DNA from 2 places in the Rothia sp. HMSC062F03 genome. Region 1 is predicted to be linked to the other one. Evidence: riboswitches for the same ligand, from Rfam matches in the RefSeq annotation. Region 1 holds a riboswitch; the other holds the start of a gene.

Region 1 (11,070 bases):
CCGATGCCGCCATCAAGGAGTATCGTGAGCAGGGCAAGCAGGACCCCCGCGAACTCGTCAAGAACGAGTGGCGCAAGGAGAACAAGTACGATGAGCAGACCAAGACCCTGACCTGGTCCGCTGGTGAGACCAAGGGCTTCCAGCTCATGCTCAAGCACTACAGCGACACCCTGATGAAGGGCGACACCTCGCAGGGCCTGTTCCCCGACGCCATTAAGAACGACGAAGAACTGCACGACCTCGTCGCCTTCTTCGGCTGGACCGCATGGGCCTCGGCAGCAGATCGCCCCGATCAGCCCTACTCCTACACCAACAACTGGCCCTCCGAGCCGAACGTTGACAACAAGCCCACCGCAGACCTCATGGTCTGGTCGGCCCTGTCCCTGATTACCCTCATCGGTGGTACGGGTCTGATGTTCGCCATCTACGGCCGCTGGTCCCGTTCCATCGGTTGGCACGCTGAAGAGGCACCCGTCCTCGACTTCCGCCAGCCCGACGAAGTTCGCCTGACCCCCTCGCAGAAGGCAGCCTGCCTGCTCTTCGCAACCATCCTGGTGCTCTTCCTCCTGCAGGCTCTGGTGGGTGCGCTCACCGAGCACTACCGTGAAGAACTCACCGGCTTCTTCGGAATCGATATGGGCCAGCTGCTGCCCTACACGGTATCCCGAACCTGGCACCTGCAGCTCTCCCTCTTCTGGACCGCAGGCGCGTTCCTGGCGGGCGGTATCTTCATCGCCCCGCTGATTACCCGCCGCGAACCCAAGAAGCAGGGTCTGCTGACCTACGTCCTCATCGGTGCCGTGGTCTTCGTGGTGCTCGGCTCGCTGCTGAACGAATGGTTCTCGCAGAAGGGTCTGGTCCCCACCAACTCCATCTTCTCGCAGCAGTGGGAGTTCCTGGACCTGCCGCGATTCTTCCAGATTCTGCTCATCGTGGGCATGTTCATCTGGATTGTGATCGTCGCACGAACCCTCACCGCCCGCCTGAAGGGCTCTAAGAAGACCTCCCTGCCGTGGCTGTTCCTGTTCTCGGGCCTGGCCATCCCCATGTTCTACGCAGTGGGTCTGCTCGCCGGCCAGCGCACTCACGTGACGGTCGCCGAGTTCTGGCGTTTCTGGGTGGTTCACCTCTGGGTGGAGGACTTCCTCGAGCTGTTCACCACCGTGATGGTGGCGTACATCTTTGTGCTGCTCGGCGTTGTCCGCGAGCGCATCGCTATCTCCATCATCATGATGGACGCCGTGCTCTACTCCGTCGGTGGCGTGGTCGGTACCCTGCACCACACCTACTTCGTCGGTACCCCCTCCGAGCAGATGGCATTCGGTGCGTTCTTCTCCGCAGCTGAGGTTATCCCGCTGACCTTCCTGACCGTTGAGGCATGGGGCTTCATGCAGCTGGGTGCTCGCCAGTACTCCAACCGCACCAAGCCCTTCCCGCACCGCTGGGCCGTGATGTTCCTGATCGCCGTGGGCTTCTGGAACTTCCTCGGTGCAGGTGTCTTCGGCTTCCTCATCAACCTGCCGATCGTGTCCTACTTCGAAATCGGTACCGCACTGACCGCAAACCACGCACACGCCTCCATGATGGGTGTGTACGGTATGCTCGCAATCGCGTTCGCAGTCTTCGGTCTGCGCTACCTGGTTCCCGAGAACAAGTGGCCTGAGAAGGGCCTGAAGTTCTCCTTCTGGACCCTGAACATCGGTCTGCTGTGGATGTCCTTCATCTCGCTGCTGCCGCTGGGTATCGCTCAGCTGTACAAGTCCGTTGGTGAAGGCTACTACGAGGCTCGTTCCTTCGCGTTCATCCACGACGGCGCTTCCGCCGTGATGGGTTGGATGCGTATGCCCGGTGACGTCATCTTCCTGGTCGGCATCTTCCCGCTGATCAAGCTGGCATGGCTGGGTATCAAGGAGATCTTCTCCAAGAACTCCAAGGAGACCGTCCTCGAGCTGCCCGAGCCCCCGCTGTACGAGGTGGTTGACGACGCTCGTATCGCCGAGTTCGCCGGTGCCAAGGCTGCTGAGGAGCTGCCCGAGCAGACCAGCCCCTACCGTAGCGATCGTCGAGGCTAACCATGCCTGAGCAGATTGCTGGAGTATCTTTCTTCGTGTGGCTGGCCTGCGTGTACGCGCTCGGCCTGGTCGCCGTGGGGTGGTGCTTCGATATTCTCGCTAAGCGCACCAGCCAGCGTGTCGTGGCGGCGCGAACCTTCGGGTTCACCTACCACGAAGAGAGCGATGCGTGGCTCTGCCCCGAAGACCAGTGGCTGTGGGCCACGGCCTTCGACTCGGACAACCGCGTCATGCGCTACCGCGCTAAGCCCAGCGTGTGCAACACCTGCCCGATTAAGGACAGCTGCACCGTCTCGGCAAACGGCCGCGAACTCACCCGCGAGGTGGACGAGTGGCCCTACTCCGAGTCGGGACGATTCCACCGCGGCCTGGCCGTGGCGGTCTCCCTGCTGGGCGTTGTGGTCATGATTGGTGCGGCCATCGTGTGGCACTCTCCCCTGGAGCTTCTGGTGGAGGCAGCCGCAGTGGTGGTCGTCCTATCGCTGACCTACCCGCTGGCGATTAAGCTCATGCGTTCCCCCGCCAACTTCGAGGGTGACCCGAAGCATATTCACGCATCCACCGCCGAAGAGTCGATGAACGTGAAGATGGATCGCTTCGCCGCGAAGTGGGGTGGCGTCTCGAACGAGCGTAAGCGCCGTACCGAGCAGGCCCGCAAGCAGATGATTGCGGATGCATCCCTGCCGGTTCGCACCTCGGTCCTCGACCCGGATCGCCCCGCCTGGAGCGGTACCGGTGCCTCGGTTAAGCGACTGCACAAGACCACGAACGAGGTCTTGCAGGAGCAGAACCTGGCCGAAGTTGAGGCCGCCGAGAAGCTGGCGAAGAAGTAGCAATGCTGATGGTCCCTCCGTCCCGGCGTTCCCCCGCCGGGGCGGAGGCCCATTGCGCATCCCCCCCCCCTGAACCTCCCCACCGGAAGGGCCGCCGCGAGCACCACGTGCCGCTGACAAACTTTCCGAACACACCCTCCCGTCGAGTCTGTACGAGGCGCAGTCGATGGGTGCACATGCCCCGAATGAACCATCCCGAATAGATGTGAAGGAAACCCATGGATCCCGTCACCCTGGCAACAATCCTCATCCCAGTTGCCGTTATTGTTCTTTTTATTCTGATTCGTATGTTCCGCGTGATCCCCGAATATGAACGCGGTATCTCCTTCCGTTTCGGCCACCTGCGTTCCGAGCTGAAGCCCGGCCTGAACGTGGTCTTCCCCCTCGTCGACTCCCTGCAGCGCGTTGACATGCGTGTTATCACCCTGACCATTCCCCCGCAGGAAGTCATCACCAAGGACAACGTTCCCGCCCGCGTGAACGCCGTTGTCCTCTTCCGTGTGACCAACGCCAAGAACGCGGTGCTTGAGGTCGAGAACTACCCGATCGCCACCAGCCAGATCGCCCAGACCACCCTGCGTTCCCTGCTGGGTCGTGTTGACCTGGACACCCTGCTCGCACACCGCGAGGACCTGAACGAGGACCTGCGCTCCATCATCGGCTCCCGCACCGAGCACTGGGGCATCCAGGTTGAGCTCGTCGAAATTAAGGACGTTGAGATTCCCGAGGCCATGCAGCGCGCCATGGCCCGTGAGGCTGAGGCCGAGCGTGAGCGTCGCGCAAAGATCATTTCGGCACGCGGTGAGCTTGAGGCTTCGAGCGAGCTGAAGGAAGCATCCGACATTCTGAGCCAGTCCCCCGCTTCCCTGCAGCTGCGTTACCTGCAGACCCTGCTGGAGCTGGGCGCCGACCAGAACTCGACCGTGGTCTTCCCGCTGCCCATGGACGTGATTAGTCCGCTCGTGGGTGCGCTCAAGGGCGAGAGCAAGTAGGATACTCCCCCTAAGCTAAAAACCGAATAGTACGTAGGCCCCGAGCAGATAGCTGCTCGGGGCCTACGCTTTAACGGCGGCCGGCCCGCGGGGCTCCTCCCCCGATCCGCTAACCGCCGCCGTCCATGCCGTAGCATGGAACCAGAAGGCCCCCGCCGGCTGGGTCTTCAGAACCTACCACCGACAGATGAGGGCGGTCGCATGCTTCACCACCTCCGCGAGACTCTTGGACGTATTCCCGCGCCTCGCCGCTACGGGCGCATCATGGCGCTACTCCTCGCCTCCCTGGGCGGCGCGGTGGACGTCTTCTCACACATGCGCTACGAGGCCCTCGTCGCCACGCAGACCGGTAACTTTATTCTGCTCATCGCCGACTTGCATCGCGATACTCCCCATGCGGTGCACCTGCGCTGGTTCTCCGTCATCTTCTTCAGCTGCGGATACCTGGGAGGGCATCTTATCCATGATCTGCTGGGGCAGCGGGCCCGGATGCGGCACTGGCGCATTGGCACGCTCCTGCCGTTCCTGCTGGTGTGCTTCGCGGTACCCTTTACGGACAGAACGCTGAGCAATAGCTTTCAGGTGGGCGCGCTGGCCTTCACGGTCGGCCTGATGATTCACGCCCTCGCGGACACGCGCATTGGCGAAAATCCCTTCTCGCTCTTCATGACCAGCGGCAATTGGCGCAAAATGCTCAGCGCCTGGTACGCCGCCGGCTCCCTGTACCTTCCGCTGAGAACCCCCGATGGAGCGTCAAAAGATGAGGCGAAGGCGCGACGCCGCGCAGCTCTACTCAAAGCGCTCGACTACTCGCTCGTGGTCATCTCCTTTATAGCCGGAGTGCTTCTCATGGCCCTTGTGTACCGATGGGCCGGTGTATTTTCCATCTGGCTTGCCGCGCTGGTGGCCGGTGTGGCGTTCTGCTTCGGCTACCCGGCGGAGAAGAAGGAGAGTCGAGAGGGGCAGAGCGCATAAACTTTTGCTCCGACTGCGGCTATAGACAGCGGCAGATCAGAAAAACAGAACAGCAAAATATCCCGTGCAGATGAGAGTATCTGCACGGGATATTTCTATGCGGAATTTATACACGAAATGCTTTCACACGGAGCCCCGAAACCCGGGAGGAAAGCGTTTGGCCCGCCGGGGGGGGTGGATGAGGTGGTTGCGGCGGGCCAAACTGGTCGGTTACACGCCGTAGAGGTGCGGGTGCGGCAGGGACATCAGCCAGTTGGGTGAGGGCCGGAATCCTGCCGCAAACGGTTTTCACCGACGCCTTAAGCATAACCGGCACAACCACCGAACCGTCGGTAGCTTGAGTGAAGCATCAATCACCCATCTCACGCCATGCCGGGGCGGTATTCAGCCCAAAAATCGGCGCCTATCATCTAGCGCAGCGCCCGGCAAACTAACGCAATGCTCGGTGCGCCTGGTCAAAGAACTCACGCTCGTACACGCACGCCGACAGGTACGCCCGCGCCGCGCGCACACGCTGAGCCGGTGAAGCCGTCTCAAACGCACGCTCCACCTCCGCGAGGCTACGCGCCACCTCCGCGGCGAACTCTTCGCCACCGTACATGCTCAACCACTCCGCGTACGGGTGGTCCGCATGATTCTGCGAGGAGAGCACAGCGCCCACCTCTTCGTACAGCCAGTAGCAGGGCAAGATAGCGGCGGCACCGACCACGTAATCATCACCGGCAGCGGAGGCACGCAGGAAATTAGTGTACCCCATCGTAATCGGTGAGGGCCCACCCAGACGCGCACGGTTCGCCAGCCAGCCCTCGTGCAGCTGCGATTCGGCGGCAATCGCCTCATGCGCACCGGCGGCCCAGTGCACCTGCGCCTCAGCGGTGTCAGCACGCGCCGAGAGAGTCGCGAGCGCACGCGAATAATCCCGCAGGTAGAGGGCGTCCTGGTCCAGGTAGAAGGCGAACAGGTCCTCGTCGAGGGTTCCGTCACCGAGGGCACGCACGAAGGGCAGGTCCAGGATCTGGTGCCAGGTTTCGCCACCGGCTGCCCAGAGGGCGGCGGTCCAGGGACCGGCGGGCTTTACGACGGCTTCACCGGCGGGTACGGGGCTGACCGGCAGCAGACGCTCCGGGCTGGTGCCGTCCAGAGTATTGCCCTCAGAGTCGGTGGTGGCGAGCAGGTGATGCCACGGGTACGCGGAGGCGGCAGCCTCCAGACGGCGGGCACGGGCGGCGTGGTCCACCGGGCCGTGGCCCTCACCGGAGCCGACCTGCAGACCGGCACCTGCGGCAATGGATTCGTGGAGCCAGCGGGTGCTCCACTGCAGGGCGCGGTGGGTGTCTTCGCTGGTCAGAACGCTCTGCTCTGCGGTGTACTCTGCGGCTTCGGTGTGCTGGAGCAGCTCCACGCCCAGGCGGGTTGCCAGCGAGGAGGACAGGGAGCATCCGGTGCCGTGCGTATTACGGCTGTCCAGGCGCGGGGTGCGCACGTGAGCGCAGGTGCCGTCCGGGAAGACCGCGGTGTTACCGGCGTCCTGACCACACAGGTGGCCGCCCTTCACAATCACGGTAGTTCCGGTCGCCGCAGCAAGGTTCGCCGCCTGCTCGTGTGCCTCATCGAAAGTCTGGGCGGGCTCCTTCTGGCAGAGTACGGCGAGCTCCGGAATGTTCGGGGTAATCACATTCACGAGCGGCACGAGGTCGCGCAACGCCTGCTCCGCTTCCGCCTGCAGCAGGCGGTCACCGCTGGAAGCAATCATGACCGGGTCGAGCACGACCACGGGCACGGGATGCTCACTCAGCCAGGTACGAACCGTGCGGATCGTGTCTGCGTCGCCGAGCATGCCGATTTTCACGGCGTCAACCGTGACGTCATCAAAAACGGCGGCAAGCTGCGCGGTCAAAAATTCCAGGGGCGGGGTGAACACTTCACGAACCCCGCACGTGTTCTGGGCGACCAGTGAGGTGGTCACGCACATGCCGTAACCGCCGGATGCAGCAATGGACTTGAGGTCCGCCTGAATACCTGCACCGCCGGAGGGGTCGGTTCCGGCAATGGAGAGAACCCTCGGCACCCGAGCTGCCTGAGGTACCTGAGCTGTCTGGGGTGCCCGGGAGGTTCCGGAGGCGCTCGCGCCGGGTACAGGGTTGGTAGTGGGTGCGCACGCGGGCGCGGTAGGCTGCTCTGCCATCATCGATAATCCCTTCGCTAGTTCGAACTAGAGCAGGTTCAATGGGTGATTCTCTCAGCCTTGAGTGTTCGTACGCCGTTTCGTGCGCCCACTATGCCTTAGCTCTTCGCTGTGCCGTAGCCCTTCGTTGGGCGGTCAGTTTGGCAGGTTAGCGGGTCGCGGGCGTCTCAAGGCACCCCATATCGCTCTGCCAGGTTATCACAATGATTCTTAGTAACTGAAAGTTTTGCGGGTGACAAGTGAATCTCTCCGAAATTTTCGTTTGAGTCCTGCGTTACTGCAAGGGCTCCCCGCCGCCGATTTCAGTGCACCCTTGTACGGAAACCACCCGTTAAACACGTAGTGCCCGGCACCGCTTCACACGGTACCGGGCACTATCAGCCGGGCTTATCCTCCGGGTTTAGGTCAGGGCGAAAATCTCTGCCGGTGAACCCTCCGCAATGATCCTACCCTCGTGCAGCAGGACCGCGCGGTCAGCCAGCGAGGCGATACGCGCATCGTGCGAAATGATCAGCACCGCACGGTTCGCCAGCACGGCGCTCAGGGACTCGGTTGCGTCCGCGAGCTCCAGCTGGGTGGTGGACTCGTCCAGAATCACGGCGTGCGGGTCAGCAAGCACAATACGTGCCAGCGCCAGCTGCTGAATCTGGTCGCGGGTCAGCGGCGAATCCGCGCCGCTCACGACAGTATCCATGCCCTGCGGCAGGTCGCGCCACCAGCGGGCACCGATAGCGTCCAGTGCCTCGCCCATCTGCTCGACGGTCGCGTCCGGCACGACCACCGTAAAGTTATCGGCGAGAGTACCGAAGAAGACGTGCGCTTCCTGGGTGCAGACCAGCAGGCGCGGGCGGCCATCGGCGGCGGCATCGGTCGGGAAGTCGCCGTGACCGACCGGGCGGCCCATCACGGTGATGGTGCCTTCCAGGGCGGTCAGCGAACCACCAATCAGACGAGCCAGGGTGGTCTTACCCGAACCGGAACGACCCACCAGGGCAAGTGCCTCACCGCGGCGAATCTTCAGGTTGATACCTTCCAGAACGAGGGCGTCCGGCGAGTAGCCGTAGGAGACGTCGGTGCAGTCAATGGCGTACTCCGGGTTCTTCACGGCTTCATCAGATACGGCGGCGAACGCTTCGGCACGGTGCTGTGCACGCGCCTCACGCTGCTTCTTCGCCAGGGAGACCACACCGAACACACGACCCATGTTCACCAGCATGATGCGCAGGCTGCTGACGTGGTGGTTCAGCATGTCGGCGAGGACTCGCAGGCTGAAAACCATGACCGAGGCGGTCGCCACGGCGCCCCAGCTTGCCCAGCCGAGAGCCACGCAGGCGGCACCCCAGAGCATACACAGAATCGTGGGGATCCAGGCGTTGATAGCGTCCACGGTGAAGTACAGCTGGCGGATGCGCACCATGCCCAGCTGCGCGGCGAACTGGCGCTTGTTCTCACCGGCGAAGGCGTCCTCGCGGGCGGTGTGAACGCCCAGCTCACGGATCGTGGAGGTGCCGCGAATGTTCTCGGTCAGCACGCTGTTGAGGTCGCTCACGCGCTCCTGGGCGGTCTGGTTGCGTGCCGCCATGAGCGGCAGCATCTTCGACATGATGAGGGCAAGACCGGCAATCATGGGCAGCATAATCAGACCCATTGCGGGGCTCACAAACGCCAGGGAGATCGTGGAAACCAGGAAGTACAGGACCACGTAGATTGCACCGAGAAGGTCTGTGCTGACAGCGTTTGCTGCCGAGGACAGGTCGTCGGTCACGCGGGTGAGCAGGTCGCCGCTGCCGGCTTCTTCCACTGTGCGTGCGTCCAGGTCGAGGGTGCCGTCGAGGGTGTCCTGGTTGGCGTCGCGAGTGACGAGCGCACCCAGTCGGGCCGCACTGTACGAGGAGACCATAAGGGTTATCGCCTGCACGATGAACGCCGCCAGAATAATCAGAATCGGCTGCCACGGGTAGCTGGCGAACTTACCCGCCACCACGTCGTCCACGGTGGCACCAATCTGCAGGGGCACCACAGCACCCATGAGGGTGCTGACCATGTAGATGACGAAGGTGTAGAGGGCTCGCCCCTTATGCGCTGCGAGGTAGTTCCACATGCGGCGTGCCACGTAGGCGGGGGTTTCGATGGGGAGCTGCTTTGCCATGCTAGTTCACCTCCTGATTCTGAGTGGTTGCGGGGGTTTCTGCCTGAGCGACGGGGTAGCCGTCGCGTTCCATGCGGCGGGTCGTCTCCGCGGTCGTGGAGACAACGTAGACCTGCTCCAAATCCTGCAGCAGGCCGGGGTAGCCGACGGGCAGGCGGTCGCTACCAATCTGGGTTTCCATCGCATCGTAGATGTAACGCTGGCTGGGTTCGTCCACGGAGTTCAGCGGCTCGGTCAGGATGAGCACCTGCGCATCCTGTGCGAGTGCGCGGGCGAGTGCCAGACGCTGACGCTGACCACCGGAGAGGTTCGCGCCTTCGCTGGTGATGCGGGCGGCGAAGTAGTCTTCGGGGTTGCGTCCGCCCAGTCGGTAGGCGATTTCGCGGGAGTCGGTAATCTTCAGCAGCTCCTCATCCTTTGCCTGTGCCAGCTCCTCGTCGGGGTTCGGCACGGTGCCCAGGCGCAGGTGCTCCTGCAGGGTTCCGGCGAAAATCATGGGGTTCGGTTCGCTCAGCAGCACGCGGCGGCCGGAGGCGTCCTTGAGGTCCTCTCCCCCGCGTCGCAGGGTGCGGGCAAGCGCCTCGGCGTAGTCTTGCGCGGTGAGGTTGTAGTCGCGCGGGTTGACGTACACGATGCGCGGGTTGCTGGCACCGGCGGGGGCGACGGGTACGGGCACCTTCAGGGTGCTCGCCTCGACTGTCTGTTCGACGCGTGCCAGCTGCGCCATTTCTTCGTCGGTGCGCGGGCTCTTCAGCACGCCCTGACGCACGCCGGCGTGACCTTCGAGGCGGGCGACCTTGGCGAGCGCAATCTTGGCGTAACGCCAGGCGGTGAGGAAGTTCTGGGTAATCCAGATGGGGCCGCCCATCATCGCGATAATGGAGGCGACGGTCACCAGGGACGCGGCGGGCGTATCGGATACCCAGCGGCCGTTTTCGACGTGGCCGGTGAGGGCGAAGCCGATGCCGAGCAGGGTCACGGCGCCACCGAGCAGCGCGCGGATGAGGAACATCCAGCGGTGCGTCTTTTCGTAGCGCATGTAGCTGTCGAAAACTTCGTCGGTACCGCGGTGGTAGCGTTCACGCATCTGTTCTTCGGCGCCGAGGCCGGCGATGGTGCGCAGACCGGTGGCGATATCGGAGGCGCGTGAGGAGGCTTCGCCGTCCTTTTCACGGTATTCGCCGATTTTGGATTCGAGGAAGGTCGAGTACCAGGCGATCACGCCGACCACGATGAGCGTGCCGATGAGGGTGACGACCGCGGTGACGGGGTTAATGAGCCAGAGCTGCACGGCACCGAGGGTCGCGATGATCATGGCGTTGACGAATAGCGGTAGCGAGAAGTAGACGTCCGTAATGCGGCGTACGTCTTTGTTCATGACGGTGACCGCTTCGCCGGAGTCTACGCCAGCGCGGGTGCGTCCCATGAGCCGGTTGATGTAGATGCGCCAGTCGCGGCCGAGCTCCGCGCTGAGGGTCATGGAGGTACCCCAGCCGAAGAACTCGTTAATCACGATGAAGGTGATGGCTGCGACGACCACCCAGAACATGGGCCAGGCGTCGGGGGCTTTTCCGGCGATGTGCTGGTTGATGAACTGGCCCACCATGACGGGGATAAGAATCGCACCGGTACCCGCGGTGGTTTCACCCACGACAGGGATTGCCCAGCGATGCCAGGGGTATTTATGTCCTGGCGGGGTGACTCGCAGGGCGAGGCGCTTTTTGAGGGCTTCCTCCTCTGCCTTGCGCTGTTCGCTACCGGTTACTTCCTGTGCAGCTTTTTTCTGCGCGGCTTTTTCCTGCGTGGTTTTGTTGTGCAGGGCTTCTTCGTGCGCGGCTTCTTCACGCGCGGCGTTTTCTTGTGC
Region 2 (11,070 bases), on a different contig from region 1:
AGTAGACGCGGGTGCGTTGCAGGTGCTCGGCGTCGGCACGGTCGGCTGCGATGATGAGCGTGCCGGTGGTGTCGTAGCCGGTGGGCAGGTCGGTGGCGCGGCTGAGCCTGCCCATGAGGGAGGGGTAGGCGTCGGCGCTGGTGGTCATGAGCGGGAAGAGCGCGTCCTGCTGGAATTGCACTTCTGCGATGGGCGCGAGCATACCGCCGGCGTAGTGGCTGGCGGCGGGGTAGAGCGCCGTACCGTCGTCGGCGGTGCCGTAGTCGCTGGTTTCGGCATCGACGAGGTGCACGTTCTCGCCGCGTTCGGTGAGCTCAAACGCGGTAGTGAGGCCAATGATTCCGCCGCCAATAATCGTGATGGTCATGGCTATGCCTGCAACGCGGGGTTGTCGACGAAGGCGCGGACCATGGCGATTCCGGCAACTCCGGTGGTGCGGATGGCGGGGCAGTCTTCGGGGGTGATGTCGCCGATAGCTACGGTGGGCACGGCGGACAGCTCGGCAAGTTCGCGGAGCCCATCAATGCCGAGGGGCGGGCGGTTGGACTGCTTGGTGGGGCTGGGGCGGAACGGCCCGGTGCCAATGTAGTCGATAAGGTGCGCAATCTTGTTGGACTCTTCGACGAGCTGGCGGGTGCCGGTGGTCAGACCGATGATCGCGTCGGCGCCGAGGAGGGCGCGGGCGTCGGCTACGGGCAGGTCGTCTTGACCGATGTGCACGCCGTCAACGCGCACGCCGCGGGCACGCAACGCGAGGGCGACGTCTACACGGTCGTCGACGAGGAGGGTCTGGTGCGGCTGGATGATGCCGGCGATAGCTTCGGTGAGCTGGTAGAGCTCGCGCGCGCTGATGGGTTTGGACCTGACTTGGATGCAGGTGGCGTGTTGGGCGGCCCGGACGGTTTCGAGGGGGTTGTCGCCTGTGACGAGGTAGAGGTTCAGGTCGAGGGGGCGTGCGGGGGTGGTGTAGGGGTGCGTTTCGCGGGTCATGCGGGTCTACGATTCGTCGTCGAGTAGATGTTTTTTGAGAAAATCTCTCATTGAATTTCTGTGGTTAGGTTAGCACAACTGTGTGGTGAGTTGAACATCCTTCAATCGTTGTGAGGTGTGTGCGCTTGGCTCGCTATACACTTCCTTCGCTCCTGCAGAGGAGCTTGCCGGAGTTGATGGCTTGCTTTGATGCGCGTGCTTGGCCCGCTATACACTTCCTTCGCTCCTACAGGGGCACCCGCCCTCGCAGAGCTCGGGCACCCTGATGTCGCTTCAGGAAGGTATAGCTGTGCTGCGCGCTCGTATGGGGCTACAACAAGCCCTGTCTCGATGAGCCCTCGGGAAGGCGCCCCGACCTCCCTACAGAACCACCGCCATACTGGGTTGCCAACCTTCGTTTCCCGGCGAGCTGTCAGCGGTACCTAACCGGAGTATCCCTTCCCCTCCTCCGGCGCACACTCTTCCCAAGCCGAGCGTCCCGCGGTTCGTTCCCCAACGCACAGCCGCACCCTACCTCGCACCACAGGGAGGGGGAGAGAGGTAGGGGAGAGGCGGTATGTTCCGTCGCGACATCAGGGTGTCCGACGCGGAGCGAGGACGGGTTCCCTGCAGGAGCAAGGAACATACCGCCTCGACCCGTCCAACCCAAGCGGCATCCTAAACTCTTGGCCCAACCGCCACCTCCAACCCAAAATAAAAACCCCTCACCATTTAGTGAGAGGTTCTGGAAGAGCGGCTGACGGGAATCGAACCCGCGTATCAGGCTTGGGAAGCGTGCGCTCTACCATTGAGCTACAGCCGCATCCCCTCCAGTCTAGCGTGTACCGTGCCGGTTCGTGAAATGTTTCACCCCGCCCAATGTGACGCACCACCCGGGTCGTGCCGGGCTCGAGCCTGCGGTCTGCGGGCTCTGCCAGGTATCCTTTAAACGTGCTTATTTCAGATCGCGATATTCGTCAAGAGATTGCTGATGGACGCATCGTTCTTGATCCGTACGATGAGTCGATGATTCAGCCTGCAAGTGTGGACGTGAGGATTGATCGTTTCTTCCGTCTGTTCGATAACCACAAGTACCCGCATATCGACCCCGCGCAGCCGCAGGAGGACCTGACGCGTCTGGTGGAGGTGGCTCCCGACGAGCCGTTCATCCTGCATCCGGGTGAGTTCGTGCTGGGCTCGACGTATGAGAAGGTGACCCTGCCCGATGACGTGGCCGCCCGCCTGGAGGGCAAGTCCTCGCTGGGTCGTCTGGGCCTGCTGACCCACTCGACGGCCGGTTTTATCGACCCCGGTTTTTCGGGCCACGTGACGCTGGAACTGTCGAATATGGCCACCCTGCCGATTATGCTGTGGCCGGGTTCGAAGGTGGGTCAGCTGTGCTTCTTCCGTCTGAGCAGCCCGACCGAGCATCCGTACGGTTCGGGCGCGTACGGTAACCGTTACCAGGGTCAGCGTGGCCCGACTGCTTCGCGTAGTTATTTGAATTTTCATCAGACGATGATTCCGACGGAGTCGTAGTCTATTCCCGTTCGGGGTTGGGGCGCGGGTGGCCTGCATGGCTGGGTCGCCCGCGCCTCCTCATATGGGCGTACGCCCGGCGTCTCGTGCGTTCACTCGCGTGCGGGGCTATTCTCTCACTCATTTGAAGGATTGTTATGAATCTGCTTCCTGTTGTTCTGCGCCTGGCGGGCGCGGAGGTTTCCGTCTACCTGATTGACCAGTCTGAGGCTTTTATCGAGGGTTTTAAGCGTGCCTGGGAGCCGCTGAACCCCGAATTTTTTGAGACCCCGGACGAGGCGTATGAGGCGGTTTCGAACCACGACCAGGTGCTGCTGGTGCACCCCGTATCTGACACCCCGATTCTGGACATAGCCCAGCCCCTGATGGGCCCGTTCATGAAGGTTGGCACGCTGCGCGTGGATAGCGTGGAGCAGGGCCTGCAGGACCTGACGAGCCGCATCACCGTTGCGATGATTGAGCAGCTGGTGGGTAGCGGCGTGATGCTTCATTCGGCGGTTATCGGTGACCCCGAGTCGAAGCGCGCCCTGGCCCTGGTGGGAGTTTCGGGTAGCGGCAAGACCACGGCCTCGCGTTTCTTGGGCTCGAAGCTGGCGTACCTGACGGACGAGACCGCCGTCATCTCGGATGAAGGTTTCGTGACCCCCTACCCGAAGCCGTTGTCGGTGATTGTCGACCCGAATGCACCGAAGGAACAGCAGAACCCGGTTGAGGCCGGTCTGAACGTGGTCGACCCCGAGGACCGCGGCTACAAGCTGACCCGTATCGTGCTGATTTCGCGTGACGAGCAGGCCAAGGAGCCGCGCCTGGAACGCGTGCCGCTGCACGAGGCGCTGGTGTTCCTGAGCGAGCAGAGCTCGGGCCTGGCGAAGCACCCCGAGGGCGTCGTGTCGCTGGCCAAGCTGGTAGAGCGTTGCGGCGGCGTGTGGCGCCTGGTGTACTCGGAGGTTGAGGACACCCTGCCGCTGGTTCAGGATCTGCTGAATGGTGGTGAGCTGCCGGGCGCTGATGAGGTTGAGAGCCTGGAGAAGTACACGGTTGAGGATCACCTGCCGGGTGTGTTCTTGAACGGTACGATTGCGGTGTCTCGTATGCCGGGCACTTCGGGTGTGCGTGTGGGTGAGGACGGCCCGTTCTTGCTGCTGTGTGACACTGAGCTGAATGAGCTGTCGGAGTTCGCGGCTGAGTGCTGGCTGCAGGCTGAGGGCGACATTTCGTATGATGACCTGTTTGCGCGTCTGGCTGAGATTTTTGAGGGTCTGCCTGCGGAGGCGTATGACGAGAATTTGAGCGCTCTGGCGGCTGGTTCGATGCTGTGGGTCCGCGTGATTGACGATCCGCTGATTGACGACGCGACCTGGGCTCAGATAACCGGCAGCGAAGAGGTCCTGGACGAGGCGGAGGAAAACCGCGAGGTGACCTCGGAAGGCTCCACCGAGACGGCCGCCGAGGCAGACGACGACGTGGTGACCGAGTAGCTCGATGAGCGTACCCTAGCGCCGATGGCGCATAGCGAAGGGGCGGGCAGATTAACTCTGCCCGCCCCTTCGCCGTACCCCGGTGAGGGGCGCGGAATCTGACCGCGGGAATTGACCCGCAGGATTCAACGTGTGAGCACCGCGTGGGCCCCGCCGCGGCTAAGACTTCACCTTCTCGCGGCGGCTTGCCCGCACCCGCAGGGGCCCGGGAGCCTCTACCGGAAGCAGCATCAGCAGACCCGCAACCACAACCACGAGGATGCCGACAACACCCCAAATCTGGGCGCCCAGAATACTCACGAACAGGCCGAAAAGCATCGGCGCCAGGAAGCTCGTGGCGCGGCCGGTCGTCGAGTACAGTCCGAACAGCTCACCCTCGGTGCCGGGCTCGGCCAGGCGAGCCAGGAACGTGCGGGAGGCCGACTGCGCCGGACCCACGAACAGGCACAGCAGCAGGGCGCATACCCAGAACACGCCCGGTTCGGGGAAGAACATCAGCGGGGTAGCCGCCAAGATAATGCCGACCAGCGAGATAACAATAATTGCCTTCGGGCCCAGGTAGTCATCCAGGTAGCCGCCCAGGATCGCGCCAGCCGCCGCGACAGCGCTACCGGCAATACCGAACAGAATCACCTCGGAAGTGCTGAAACCGAACGTGCCCGCCGCAAGAATACCGCCGAACGTAAAAATACCGGACAGACCATCACGGAACACCGCCGAAGCAATCAGGAACCACAGGGTCTGCGGGGACGTCATCTTCAGCCGCTTAATGGTGCGCCACAGCGCCTTGTAAGAGGCGAGCAGGCTACCCTGGCGGGCGGGGGAGAGACGCTCCATGCCCAGCTCCAGGAAACGCAGCTCGCGGGTGGGCAGCACCTCCGGCAGGAAGCGCTCGCGAGTGCGCATCCGAATCAGCAGCGGCACGCAGAAGACGAGGCACCAGGCCGCGGCGAACAGGGTCACCGCGCGGATGTTGAGAGCCCCCTCCTCGCTCAAGCCCAGGGACGAGGGGGACAGCACGAAGCCCCACAGCACCACGGCCAGAGCGAGGATGCCGCCAATGTAACCGGCGGCCCAGCCGGTGCCCGAAATCTTACCGATATTATTCGGGTTCGACACGCGCGGCAGCACCGCGTTGTAGTTCACGTACGCGAACTCGCTAAACACACTCGCGGCAGACACCAGGAAAACACCCAGCCACAGGTAGCCTGGGTCGGGGGCGACGAAGAAGCAGGCCGCCATAAACGCCACGAGCAGGACCGTGTTCACGCCCAGCCAGAAGATGCCGCGGCCCGACCTGTCGTTGCGTTGGCCCGTGACCGGGGCGAGAAACGCGATGAGGAAACCCGCAACCGTCAGACCCAGCGACAGTGCCGAAGAGGTCTGCTCGGGCGTGCCGAAGTAACCGCTGGTCAGGTAGACCGTGAAGATGAAGGTCATCATAATCGAGTCGAAACTCGACGAACCGACATCCCACAGGACCCACGCGGTCACCGAACGGCGACTCGTAGCGTGGTCCACGGCGGGACGGGCAGGCTTCTGCTGGCGGGAGGAACGAATCATCATGAAGGGGCTTTCAAATGGCCGAGCGGCGTCGCATCGGCCGGTACTGCGGGAGGCTGGTACGCGTTAGAAAAGCGCGGGCGGTACGCACCGCGAAGGTACGCACCGCCCCGCATCGCTGAACGAAGCATTCAGGGATGGTCTTTACTTGAAGAAACGACGCTGCGCGCGGGCGATACCGAAGCTGACAACGGCGCCCACGACGGAGGTCAGGACGGTCCAGAGGATGACCTGACGCAGAGTATCTTCGGAGTCGTGGGAAATGGCGGGAGGCTGGTTACCGGTAGCCTTGGTCCAGGCTGCGCCCAGGCCCTTACCAACCAGGGCAGCAGCGCCCATGTTCAGGCCCGCGAGAGCAAGCTTTGCGACGGGATTCATATGTATCTCCTTTGGTGTTAATGATGCGGCGCCTCACCCCCGAACCCCTTCGGGGTTGGGTGAGAAAAGAGCGCCACTCCCTAGCGTATAGGGTTTAAGGCGTTCGTGCCGCCTTGGAGCCGCTCCGTCCCAAAATTGTACACCGTGCAATTCTGTAATGCGGGCAGAAGAAGAAAACAAAAAGCCGCAAATTGGCGCGAACAGCCAGACACGCCTACAATCGAACCTGGGTTCCCACCCGCACCACAACGGTACGGACAAGGAACCCCAAACGACAGGGGAGCGCCACCGCGGCGCTGAGAGTGCTAAGCAGACCCTCGAACCTGATCCGGTTAGTACCGGCGTAGGGAGTCGAATTTCTTCTCAATGCCCTCGTCCAATCAGAGGGCGAGAACATTCCCCTTCCAACGAAGGAAGGACCACCAATGTCACAGAACCTTACCTCCACAACGCAGGACGCACCGAAGAAGCCGAACCTGCGCTGGCGAGTCAACGAAATCGTCATCGCCGCAGTTATCGCAGTAGCCTGCGCCGTCATCTTCTGGATCTGGGACATCGCAGTTAGCCCCGCCACCAAAACCGCACTCGTAGCAGCACCCGAATTCCGCCCCATCATCGGCGGCGCGTGGCTGCTCGGCGGCACCCTCGGCGGCCTGCTCATCCGCAAGCCCGGTGCAGCACTCTTCTGCGAAATCGTCGCAGCATTCATCTCCGTACTCTTCACCGGCGGCGCGTGGAGCGGCGAAATCCTGATCGCAGGCTTCTTCCAGGGCGTCGGCGCTGAAATCGCCTTCGCAATCTTCCGCTACCGTCGCTGGGACGCATTCGTAGCGGTCTTCGCCGGCGCACTCTGCGGTCTGTTCATGGGCGGTAACGAAATCTTCATCTACTACCCCGACATGGAACCGGTCAAGGCAATCATCTACGTAGCATGCTCCGTCATCTCCGGCGCAGTCATCGCGGGCTTCCTCGCATGGATTCTCGTGCAGAACCTCGCCAAGACCGGTGTGCTCTCCTCGCTGGCATCCGGCAAGACCAGCCGCTAACCACCAACTAGTCACTCACCACTCGGCACACTACAGCAGCCACACAAAAGGCTAAGGAACCATCATGGAAGCAACACCGCGCGGGGCGCGCATCGAGCTCAACAACTTCAGCTGGCACCACCCCGGCCGCCCAGAACCGGTCATCAACGGACTCAACCTCACCATCAACCCCGGTGAAAAAGTCCTGCTACTGGGCACCTCCGGCGCCGGCAAATCGACGCTCCTGCACGCCATCGCCGGTGTGCTCCACGATGACGACGGGGAATCCGCCGGCGGCACCATCACCATCAACGGGCAAGCACCCGCCGAAGCACGCGGCACCGCAGGCATGATGCAGCAGGACCCCGAATCCTCCATCGTCATGGCAACCGTCGGCAACGACGTCGCCTTCGGCCCCGAAAACCTGCGCGTACCCCGCGAAGAAATCTGGGGCCGCGTCACCGAAGCCCTCACCGCAGTAGGGCTCAACCACCTGCCCCTCGACCACCCCAGCAGCGCACTGTCCGGCGGGCAGAAACAGCGCCTCGGCCTGGCGGGCATCCTCTCGATGCACCCCGGCGCCATGATCCTCGACGAACCCACCGCCAACCTCGATCCCTCCGGCGTGCAGGAAGTACGCGACAGCATCCTCACCGCTGCGCAAGCCACCGGCGCGACCCTGCTCGTCGTAGAACACCGCGTGAGCATTTGGGCGCCGCACATGGACCGCATTATCGTGCTCGGCGCGGGCGGAACCATCACCCACGACGGCGCGCCCGGAACCGTGCTCGCCGAAGCCCGTCGGGATCTCATCGACGCCGGCGTGTGGGTGCCCGACTACGTGCCGCGTGCACCGCAGAACGACAGCGATAGCGAACACGGCGAAGCGCTACTGCGCGCCGAAAACCTCAGCATTACCCGCGCGCAACCCACCCCCAAGCAGCGACGCGCCCGCCGACGCACCATCAAACGCCTCGGCGACACCCCCGCGCCCGTACCCGTCGACCTGCCCGTGCTGCGCGGCGGCATCAACCTCACCCTGCGCGCCGGCGAACACCTCAGCGTGCTCGGCCCCAACGGCGCCGGCAAATCAACCCTCGCGCTCACCCTCGCGGGTCTGCTCACCGCCCCCGACGGCACCCTCGCCGCCACCGACACGCTCCGCGACCACGGCGCCGGCCGGGACAGCGGCCAGAATAGCCAGCGCGCCCACTGGGACGTGCCCACCTGGACCCCCGCCCAAATGCTCAGCCGCATCGGCTACGTCTTCCAAGAACCCGAATACCAGTTCATCCGCGGAACCGTACGCGAAGAACTCGAGCTCGGCCCCCGCCGACTCGCCGCGCTCAACCGCGTTCCCCTCGACGAAGATGAGCTCGCCGCTCGCACCGACGACCTGGCGGCCCGCCTGCGCCTCAACCACCTGCTCGACGCCAACCCCTTCACCCTCTCCGGCGGCGAAAAACGACGACTCTCGGTCGCCTCCGCGCTCGCCACCGCACCGAGAATACTCATTCTCGATGAGCCCACCTTCGGGCAGGACGCCCGCACCTGGGCCGAACTCGTCGACCTCATTCGCGAACTCCTTGCCGACGGGACCGCCGTCATCTCCATCACCCACGACGAAGACTACACCGCCGCACTCGGCGGCAAATCCATCACCCTCGAAGCGCTCGAAGCCTCCGAACCCTCCGGACTCCAGGCAACCTCCGGAAAGGAGAACGAATGAACACCGACTTCTTCGGCACCATCGACCGAACCAGCTACTTCAGCAACCTCAACGCCGGCGTCAAGCTCATCGTCTCCTTCGCCCTCATCATCGCCGCGCTCATCGTGCGCGACCCGCTGACCTCCGGAATCCTCTTCGCCCTCGAACTACTCGGGTTCATCCTCGTCGGGTTCCGGCCCGTCAACGTCCTCGCCCGATTCTGGCCCATCCTCATCGCCGTCATCACCACCGGCTGGTCCGTCGCCATGCTCAGCGCCAAAACCGGCGACGTGATCCTCAACCTCGGCTTCAACACCATCACCACCGACTCCGCAGCCGTCGGCGCAGCCATGATGATCCGTTCCCTCGCCATGGTCCTGCCCACCCTCGCGTTCGTGCTCACCACCGACCCGACCGACCTCGGCGACTCCCTCGCACAGACCTTCAAACTGCCGGCACGATTCGTGCTCGCCACCATCGCCGCGCTACGCCTGGTCGGCATCCTCTTCGCCGAGTGGAACGCCCTCGGCCAGGCACGACGCGCCCGCGGACTCGGCGCAGGCCAATCCCTCGCCGGACGAGCCCAAACCTTCGGCGGACAAAGCTTCGCCCTGCTCGTGCAGGCCATCCGCCGTGGCTCCCGCCTGGCCATCACCATGGAGGCGCGCGGCTTCGGCGCGGGCGAACGCACCTGGGCTCGTGTGCCGTCCTATTCGCGCCGTGACGTGCACGTGAGTATTGCCGCCGCCGTCATCATTGCGGTTGCTTACGGTGCATCTATTGCGGCGGGTACGATTCAGTTCCTCTGGGGCTAGACCGTTCCGCTTCTGGTTCCGCTTTCGTGGCTCCGCTCGGGAGACGGTATTCGCCCTCGTTCCTACAGGGAACCCGTCCTCGCTTCGCTTCGGACACCCTGATGTCACTACGGGCGATACCGTCCTCCCGCGCTGGGATACGTCGCGGGTGCCGCATATTTCCTCCGCGCCTAGCTCTGTTTGGGATATGGGTACGGAGGCGCTCGCACTCTTCCTTCGCTCCTACAGGGGCACCCGCCCTCGCAGAGCTCGGGCACCCTGATGTCGCTTCAGGAAGGTACGGCGCCTCCTGCCTACGGTTCGGCTGCGAACGTACAATAAAACTATGTCTAGTACCGTAATTCTTCTGAACGAGCAGAACCCGCAGGGTGTCTTCGTGGATCCCTCCGTGCCCCTCATCAGCGTTGATGATCAGGGCTTCACCCGCGGCGACGGCGTCTTTGAGACCATGCTGTCCGTCAACCGTCGCGTGCGTAAGCTCGGCATGCACCTGTCCCGCCTCGAGTCGTCGGCGCGCATGCTGGATTTGCCCGACCCGGAACCCGAGATTCTGCGTTCGGCGGTGGAGCGCCTCATGCGTGAGGCGACCGCCGGTGCCGAGACTGCGCTGGGCGAAGAGCACATCGTGAAGATTATTATTTCGCGCGGCCCCACCCAGGCGGTCACTTCCATGCAGCCGGGCCCGTACACGCTGCTGATTGCCTCGCCGGTGCCCGCATCCATCGTGAAGCGCCGCACCGAGGGCGTGAAGGCGATGCTGCTGCCGCGCGGTCACGAGCCGATGGACAACAGCGCCTACCCGTGGCTTCTGGCGGGCGCGAAGACCCTCTCCTATGCCGTGAACATGGCGGTTCTGCGGTACGTGCAGGAGCGCGGCGCGGATGACGCAATCTTCATCACCGACGAGCGTCGCGTGCTCGAGGGCGCCACCTCCTCGGTGCTGGTCGCCAAGATTGAGGACGGCAAGAAGGTGCTGTACACGCCCGAGCCGAGCCACGGCATCCTTCCCGGCACCACGCAGGGCGCGGTGTTCGAGGCGGCACGCCAGGCCGGTTGGGAGCTGGGCTTCGGCCCGCTCTACCCGCAGGATTTGTTTGAGTCGGACGGCGTGTGGTTGGCGTCGTCGGTGCGTCTGATTGCGCCGGTGACCCACCTGAACGGCACGGCGCTAGCGCACGACCCGGAGCTGACTGCGACCCTGCTGAACTACCTGGCGCAGCAGAGCTAAACGCGTACAAAAAGGGACTGCCGCATATTTCCTCCGCGCCTACGCGGGTACAGCAAAGGGACGGTGTTATCCACGCTCCTACAGGGGCACCCGTCCTCGCTTCGCTTCGGACACCCTGATGTCGCTTACGGATAACACCGCCCCTTCCGGGCGTATGCACAGATACGTACTTGTGAGCGGTTAGTGACCCGCCGCCGTGGCACCGGGGCCTTCACCGGCGCCGTGGCTCTTGCCGTCCGCCGAGTAGTCCGAATCCTTACGCGGGGTCAGCCACAGGACCAGCGCCGTCAGGATTGCGAAACCCAGAATGGAGAAGCCCATCGGCAGGTACTCGTGCTCACCCGCAATCGACACCAGCGGCGCCGCG

The links. A riboswitch is a leader RNA that binds a small molecule or an ion and turns the genes downstream of it on or off. The one in region 1 is predicted to bind thiamine pyrophosphate.
Region 2: another riboswitch for thiamine pyrophosphate. It lies ahead of HMPREF2674_RS05565 (ECF transporter S component); the one in region 1 lies ahead of HMPREF2674_RS08610 (bifunctional hydroxymethylpyrimidine kinase/phosphomethylpyrimidine kinase).

Annotation. Positions count from the first base shown of each region.
Region 1 is NZ_KV830898.1:250,763-261,832, forward strand. Features, by position in the region: gene HMPREF2674_RS08590 (nitric-oxide reductase large subunit) at 1-2,072, shown strand, start outside; gene HMPREF2674_RS08595 (transposase) at 2,075-2,905, shown strand; gene HMPREF2674_RS08600 (slipin family protein) at 3,124-3,897, shown strand; gene HMPREF2674_RS08605 (YoaK family protein) at 4,099-4,872, shown strand; gene HMPREF2674_RS08610 (bifunctional hydroxymethylpyrimidine kinase/phosphomethylpyrimidine kinase) at 5,303-7,060, opposite strand; TPP riboswitch at 7,049-7,247, opposite strand; gene HMPREF2674_RS08615 (ABC transporter ATP-binding protein) at 7,458-9,206, opposite strand; gene HMPREF2674_RS08620 (ABC transporter transmembrane domain-containing protein) at 9,208-11,070, opposite strand, start outside.
Region 2 is NZ_KV830882.1:308,972-320,041, reverse strand. Features, by position in the region: gene thiO (glycine oxidase ThiO) at 1-367, opposite strand, end outside; gene HMPREF2674_RS05595 (thiamine phosphate synthase) at 370-990, opposite strand; tRNA gene HMPREF2674_RS05590 (tRNA-Gly) at 1,722-1,792, opposite strand; gene dcd (dCTP deaminase) at 1,921-2,508, shown strand; gene HMPREF2674_RS05580 (P-loop NTPase family protein) at 2,646-3,986, shown strand; gene HMPREF2674_RS05575 (MFS transporter) at 4,146-5,552, opposite strand; gene HMPREF2674_RS05570 (DUF4235 domain-containing protein) at 5,694-5,927, opposite strand; TPP riboswitch at 6,194-6,294, shown strand; gene HMPREF2674_RS05565 (ECF transporter S component) at 6,353-6,973, shown strand; gene HMPREF2674_RS05560 (ABC transporter ATP-binding protein) at 7,038-8,681, shown strand; gene HMPREF2674_RS05555 (energy-coupling factor transporter transmembrane component T family protein) at 8,678-9,475, shown strand; gene HMPREF2674_RS05550 (aminotransferase class IV) at 9,801-10,703, shown strand; gene HMPREF2674_RS05545 (multidrug effflux MFS transporter) at 10,884-11,070, opposite strand, start outside.